Regions from separate parts of the Paenibacillus sp. FSL R7-0216 genome, predicted to be linked through region 1. Evidence: riboswitches for the same ligand, from Rfam matches in the RefSeq annotation. Region 1 holds a riboswitch; each other region holds the start of a gene.
What was found. Region 1 has a riboswitch for glycine ahead of MKZ15_RS23185 (amino acid permease). Riboswitches for the same ligand answer to the same signal wherever they lie in the genome.
Positions count from the first base shown of each region.

Region 2: it holds a riboswitch for glycine, as region 1 does, so the genes downstream of both, gcvT (glycine cleavage system aminomethyltransferase GcvT) here and MKZ15_RS23185 (amino acid permease) in region 1, are expected to answer to the same signal.
Region 3: it holds a riboswitch for glycine, as region 1 does, so the genes downstream of both, sdaAB (L-serine ammonia-lyase, iron-sulfur-dependent subunit beta) here and MKZ15_RS23185 (amino acid permease) in region 1, are expected to answer to the same signal.

Region 1 is NZ_CP150222.1:5,035,866-5,038,133, forward strand. Features, by position in the region: gene MKZ15_RS23185 (amino acid permease) at 1-1,235, opposite strand, end outside; glycine riboswitch at 1,369-1,449, opposite strand; gene MKZ15_RS23190 (SDR family oxidoreductase) at 1,547-2,268, opposite strand, start outside.
Region 2 is NZ_CP150222.1:2,988,558-2,990,825, forward strand. Features, by position in the region: gene mtnB (methylthioribulose 1-phosphate dehydratase) at 1-365, shown strand, start outside; gene gcvH (glycine cleavage system protein GcvH) at 472-867, opposite strand; glycine riboswitch at 1,116-1,215, shown strand; gene gcvT (glycine cleavage system aminomethyltransferase GcvT) at 1,436-2,268, shown strand, end outside.
Region 3 is NZ_CP150222.1:1,220,700-1,222,967, reverse strand. Features, by position in the region: gene sdaAA (L-serine ammonia-lyase, iron-sulfur-dependent, subunit alpha) at 1-328, opposite strand, end outside; gene sdaAB (L-serine ammonia-lyase, iron-sulfur-dependent subunit beta) at 345-1,016, opposite strand; glycine riboswitch at 1,200-1,326, opposite strand; gene MKZ15_RS05130 (S8 family serine peptidase) at 1,826-2,268, shown strand, end outside.

The sequences.
Region 1 (2,268 bases):
ATCGCCGCAAACAACGCGAGAACGGCATAATTGATAAAAGGGGTAAACGGCGCTTTAAACTTCGACTTGGCCTGCAGCTCCGGTTGCGTTCGCTTATAACGAATATGGCACACGAGCACCACGCCCCACACCCATATAAAACAAATGGCGCTGATCGTCGTCACGATGCCGAAAGCCTGCCCCGGGATCAGTTTGCTTAACAACGCCCCGACGGAAATAACCAGCGTGGAAATCAGCAGCGCGTTCCCGGGCACATGGTTCTTGTTCAATTTGGCCATCCGGGAGGGGGCCTGGTCGTTCTTGCTTAAGTTGTACAGGATCCGGCTGGTGGAGAACATCCCGCTGTTACAAGCGGAGGCGGCCGAGGTCAACACGACGAAGTTAATGACCCCCGCAGCAATCGGAATGCCGACCAGACTAAACGTCTTCACGAACGGGCTCTCCGCCGGAGTCAGCCCGGTCCAGGGGTTAATACATAAGAGGGCGATCAAGGCGCCAACGTAGAAGAATAAAATTCGCAGCGGAATTTTATTGATGGCGGATGGGATATTTTTCTCCGGATCGGAGGTTTCTGCAGCGGATACCCCAACGAGCTCCACGCCAACATAGGCGAACACGACCATTTGGAAGGAAAGCAAGAAACCGGTTATTCCGTTGGGAAACAGCCCTCCGTGCCCCCACATATTCTTCACGGTTACGGCTCCAGCATCGGTCTTGAATCCGATGACCAGCAAAATCACACCGATGGCGATTAACACGAGAATCGTCACAACCTTAATCAACGCAAACCAAAACTCCAACTCGCCGAAATTCTTCACGGTTAACAGGTTAAGTCCCAGCAAAATAATCAAGCAAATCACCGCCGGCACCCATTGCGGGATATCAAACCAATATTGCACGTACACCCCAACAGCAATGACATCCGCCATCGCCGTCATGATCCAGCAGAACCAATACGTCCATCCTGTAACGAACGCGGCCCAGGGCCCAAGATAGTCTTCGGCAATGTCCGTGAAGGATTGATATCCCGCTTTCGATAACAGCAGTTCTCCCAGCGCTCGCATGACAAAAAATACGGCGATCCCCACAAGTAAATAGGCAAAAACGATTGAAGGGCCGGCCAGTTGGATCGCTTTCCCTGATCCTAGGAATAACCCGGTCCCAATCGTTCCTCCTATAGCGATCAGTTGAACATGTCGATTGGCTAAATCTCTCTTTAATTCTTGTTGCGCCACCCCTAACTCCCCCTTAATCCTTCATGATTGACTACATGTGAAATATTGAACAAATAACGCTAAAAAAAAGAGATTGGATGCGCTCCAATCTCCGGGTCATAAGAATAATAAATAACCTAAATAAACAATTATTTAGTACTCTTCTGTCCTTTTGCCTGAGATTGTGAACCCTTCGGCGCCGCGGAATCTCCGCAGTCTCTCCAGAAGCTGCTCCGACTATAGTGTGATCCATAGCCATCATAGCTTGCGAATTATTCAATTTTTTCAAATACTACTCGCGGATAAATATTTTGTCAATAACATTCCTTCCATCAGTTCTTCGGTCTTGTCATGCGTTCCATGATCAGGGCCACTCGGCGTCGGCTTACAAATCGGATCATTTGAGCCATAAACGAATTGGATCGACCCTCAATGATATAGCTGCGCCCTTGGTCAATCCCGCGAAATCCGGTCTGCACTACCTTTTCCGGTGTAGAGAGCTTGTTGCCTGCAGCCATGTCTGTACTGCCAACCGCATCGAAGAATCCTGTATCGGTTGCCCCTGGGCATAATGCAAGCACGCGAACGCCCCTTCCCCGCATTTCCGCCCACAGCGCTTCAGAGAACGAAATGACAAACGCCTTGGTTGCCCCATAAACGGCCGAATATGCACAAGGCATAAAGGCGGCCATCGAAGCCACATTCACGACGACTCCGTCCCCCCGCCGCAACATATGGGGCAGCAAACGATGCGTAAGATCGACTAACGACGCCGTGTTCAGCATGATTTCTTCCTGCTCACGACCCGGGTCGAGCTCCTCGAAGCGTCCATGTGTACCGAACCCGGCATTGTTGATCAAAATATCGACCGTCAAGCCCAGTTCGGCAATTTGATCGGCTAGTTGACGAGGCGCATCCGCTTGGGACAAATCGCATGCCAAAACAACCGCCTGCACCCCGTACTGACGTTTAATATCCCCTGCAATGGCCTCCAATTTATCCTGGGATCTTGCGACCAGCACGACGTGACTGCCCCTTGCCGCCAATTGTTTGG
Region 2 (2,268 bases), 2.0 Mb from region 1:
TGACCGGCTGCGGCGCGATTGTTCACGTACATACGGCATATAACAATTTGCTTAGTGAATATTTCAACGCCGATGGCGGAGTACCACTCAAGGGCAATGAGCTGTTAAAAAGAATAGGAATCTGGGAGACGAGCACGGAGATTCGAGTGCCGATCCTGCCAAACGCCGCTGAACTCTCAACAATTCTGAAGCGAATTGCGGGCGGACTGGATTCCCGCGTTCCCGCGTTTTTGCTGCAAAACCACGGGATTTATGCCTGGGGCTCCGGCCTCAGGGAGGCAAAACGTCATTTGGAGGCGATGGAGTTTATGTTTGAGGTAATGTACCGTTCCCTACTCTTGCCCTCCAAAGGGCGCCAGGTTTGATGACAACAACTCGCGGCATGCGATAAGCAGCGAAGCCGATCGAAGATCCGGTTCTTCCGCTTTATTGCTGGCCGCGAGTTTTGATTCGTGCGAATGAAATATCAACTTATCTCTCGATAAATTCCGCGTACGCCTTGGCATCCATCAAGTTTGCTAGCGCGAGGTTCGGATCCTCCTTCAGACGAATGTGTACCATCCACCCCCCGTCGTACGGCTCTTCATTCACTAGTTCGGGAGCGGTATCCAGCTCTCCGTTCACTGCCACCACGGTACCGCTGACCGGCGTAAACAAATCGGCGACCGTCTTGACGGATTCAATGGTACCGATACCGTCCTGCGCTTCGATCTCCTGCCCGGGGTCGGGTAGCTCCACGAACACAATATCCCCCAATCGATGTTGAGCTACGTCGGAAATGCCGATTTTTACCGTACCGTCCCCCAAATCAAGCACCCATTCATGTTCATCGCTGTACCACATGTTTTCCCTGATCTCATTGGCCAAGACTAGCTCCTCCTCTTTCCGGATGATCTATCGTCCCACATCTGAACTTGCCGATTCTCGATCTTGATGTTTCTTCGTTCAGATTATTCCAAACCTAGCTCTCATGTCAATATTATTAACACAAATGATAGAGTCTATCAAAATGTAAGCGCAACCTTTTCCAACAAACGAAATATATTAAAATTATTATGATAACTTTATTGACATAGAGGCTGGTTTTGAGTATTAATGAGATGTGTAAGCTGCGATTGATGGCAGGGGGAGAGATTACAATAGGCCATATTGTAACGCCGAAGGAGCAAGCCGCCATGCGGTGAATCTCTCAGGCAAAAGGACTTCTGCCGGACGCAACTCTGGAGAGCATTCGCTAAGAGGTAGTTCATTTACAACTCTCATGCGAATCACCCAAGGGGAAACCTGCGCAAGTCTTAGAGCCTTAGCAGGGTAACTCTCAGGTACAAGGGACAGAGCCAGGAAGATCCGTTAGGTAGACTGACGGGATTTTCTTTGGCCTGTCCTTTTTTGGTTTCCCAAAATTGGCCGATCCGGCCCTTTCGAGGTGATGGTAATGTCCGAATCCGCTTTGCGACGTACGCCGCTCTACTCCAGGTATGCAAAATATGAAGGAGTTCGCTGCATCGATTTTGGCGGCTGGGAGCTGCCGGTGCAGTTCAGCGGCATCCAGAAAGAACACGAAGCCGTGCGCGAGCGCGCCGGGTTATTCGACGTATCGCATATGGGCGAATTTTACGTGGAGGGGCCTGGGGCGGAACGCTTTTTGCAAGGCATGACGACCAACGACGTGGACCTACTCGTGCCGGAAAAAGCTCAGTACACCCTGCTCTGCTATCCTGATGGCGGTGTGGTGGACGATTTGTTGATCTACAAGCTAGAGCAGACAAAGTACATGTTGGTGGTTAACGCCTCCAATATCGAAAAAGACTGGGATTGGCTGCAGCGACACCTTCCCGCTGAAGGCGTAACGATGCGCAATGCGTCCGACGAGACGGCTTTACTCGCCGTACAAGGGCCCTTCTCCTCCGCTCTTCTATCCCCGCTTTGCGAAGGGATGGACCCCTCAGCCTTGCGTCCGTTCACCTTTATTCGGGACACGCGGATTGCCGGTATTCCCGTGCTGCTGTCGCGCACCGGATATACCGGTGAAGACGGTTTCGAGTTGTACGTGGCTGCTGAACATGCGGAAGCGCTTTGGGATGTGCTGATGGAAACCGGAGAAGCGCGCGGCCTTCTCCCTGCCGGGCTTGGCGCCAGAGATACGTTACGCTTCGAAGCTTGCCTGCCGCTCTACGGGCAGGAGCTAGGACCGGATATCTCCCCGCTTGAAGCAGGCCTGAATCGGTTCGTGAAGCTGGAACAAGGTGATTTTATCGGTCGCGATGC
Region 3 (2,268 bases), 1.4 Mb from region 1:
GCCCCATCGAGGCGTTAACCTCCGACACCGCCAGCGCATAGGCCATGGCCTGGCAAGCGATGTCGCCGACGGAGGCCTCACCACGGCTTCGATAGGTCTCGACTCGTTTGGCATCGCCGCCCGTCAGACCGCTTGTGGAGACGATGTCCTCCGTCAGCCCCTTGCTTACCGCCGATTTCATGATTTGATAGTATTCGCCCATGGCGGCCAGGATCTCGGCCTCCGATTGCCCGCTCTCCGCCGCCTGATCCTGGATCATGATGCCGGATATCGTTTGGGATTCCCGCTCGCACAACCCCACCAGTTCCCGCAAATTTCTAAAACGCATCCTGCCCACTCCTTTCTTATCTCGTTAGATCGATATAAGCAACCTGGTTGACATGCTCCAGCGACTCAATCGCCTTCATCAGTTCCGATGGGATCGGCGAGTCGGCTTCCACCACGGTCAATGCTTCGCCGGTGCGTCCTTTCCGATCGGTAATGATGTAGCCGATATTCACGTACTCCCGGCTGAACAAGGCGGTAATGCCCGCCAGAACTCCTTGGCGATCGGCATGGGATACGACCAGGGTCGGCAGCTCGCCCGAGCTCTTCACCTCAAAACCGTCGATGCTGCGGATGACGATCGTCCCACCCCCGATGGAAGCGCCCGTCACCTCCGTATGCCGGCCGTCTTGGCCGGTTAGTTTTATTTTTACCGTATTCGGATGAGCTCCCGGCTGTACTCCTGTGGTAAAGGACACCTCGACCCCTTGCTCTTCGGCGTCCTGCAGCGAATGACGAATTCGCTCGTCGTCCGTGCGGTAATCGAGGATGCCGCCAACAACGGCCAAATCGGTACCGTGTCCGCTGTACGTTTCGGCAAAAGAGCCGTAGAAGCAAATCGCCGCTTCCGCCGGCACGCTTCCAAACAGCTGACGGGCAAATCGTCCAATCCTCACCGCCCCGGCCGTATGTGAGCTGGAGGGCCCGATCATCGCGGGACCGATAATGGAGAACACGTTTTTGAATCGCATGGATTAATCTCTCCCTTGTTTACATTCAAGATGACCAAGCCGCCTATCACGAAAAAGAGACAGAACAAAAAGGCCGCTGCCCTTCTGCTCTGTCCCCGTTACCTGAAAGTTTAATGTTCCCGGAGAACCATTGGCCCGGGATCCATGTACCTCTTGGGTGGCTGATCGCTCTCTCCAGAGTGGCGTCCGATCATGGTCCTTGTACCTGAGAGATTCGGTTGCCGATTGCAGGACCGGCCCTTTGCTCCTTCGGTGCCGCTCCTCGGCTTACCCTAGCGGTACGCCCAGCGGACTCTCCCATCATCCTCATTCGCCTGTATGAATTGTATTAATGTAAAACGAAGTTAGCAAGATGTCAAGATAACTCACATAACGTTGCGTATTTCGTCAATCTATTTTAGTCATATTTTCCTATTTTTATGTGAAAATATGGTTATTTTTCATATGCAACCACTTGTATCCTTAATTTTACAGATATATACTATCCCCAACAACTCCAGATTTTACCTTATTTTATGAATTGTTGAAAATAAGGTGCACTCCGCGTCAACTTTCCTTCACATCAGGATCACTTGGATTTCCGTTACGCCTCTCACTCCGCATCCGGCTTCAACTACAACTTCTCATCCACCATGGTGTACCCGCATTTGCATCAACCACTTTGATGAAGGAGGTGATGAACAAAGGGACGTTTGCTCTTGCTTGATCCGTTTTCAGGCATAACGTGTCCGGACCTTGCTGAACGTTGCTCCGGGCGGCCGCCAAAGGATGTCTGCTGCACTTAAAACCTCATAAAGGGAGTGAAGAAGTTGATAAGTCTCAAGAGATTTCGCACATCTTTCTCGCTTGGCATGTCGATCCTTCTAGCGTTGACCCTCGTTCCCGCAGCCTCTGCCGACAGCAGTGGAGTTTCGGGAAAAACCAGCCTGAAATCGACCGCGCCTCACGTGGCTGAAGCCAAAATCGACGCCAAATTGCAGACTCAGTTTAAGCAGGACGACTTCGTCACCTACCTTGTCAAACTCAAAGAACAAACCGATACGGCCTCGGTCGCCAAACTGGCTCTCCAGAAAGCCACGCTGGAGAAAGCCACACCTTCCGCCGCGAAGCTTTCCGCTCGAACCTCCGTCGTCAGCGCGCTTCGCGAAACCGCCTCCCGCAGCCAATTCGCATTGGAGGATTACTTGCAGAAAGCCCAGCAATCCGGAGACGTAAAAGACTACCAAAGCTACTTTATCGTAAATGCCATGGC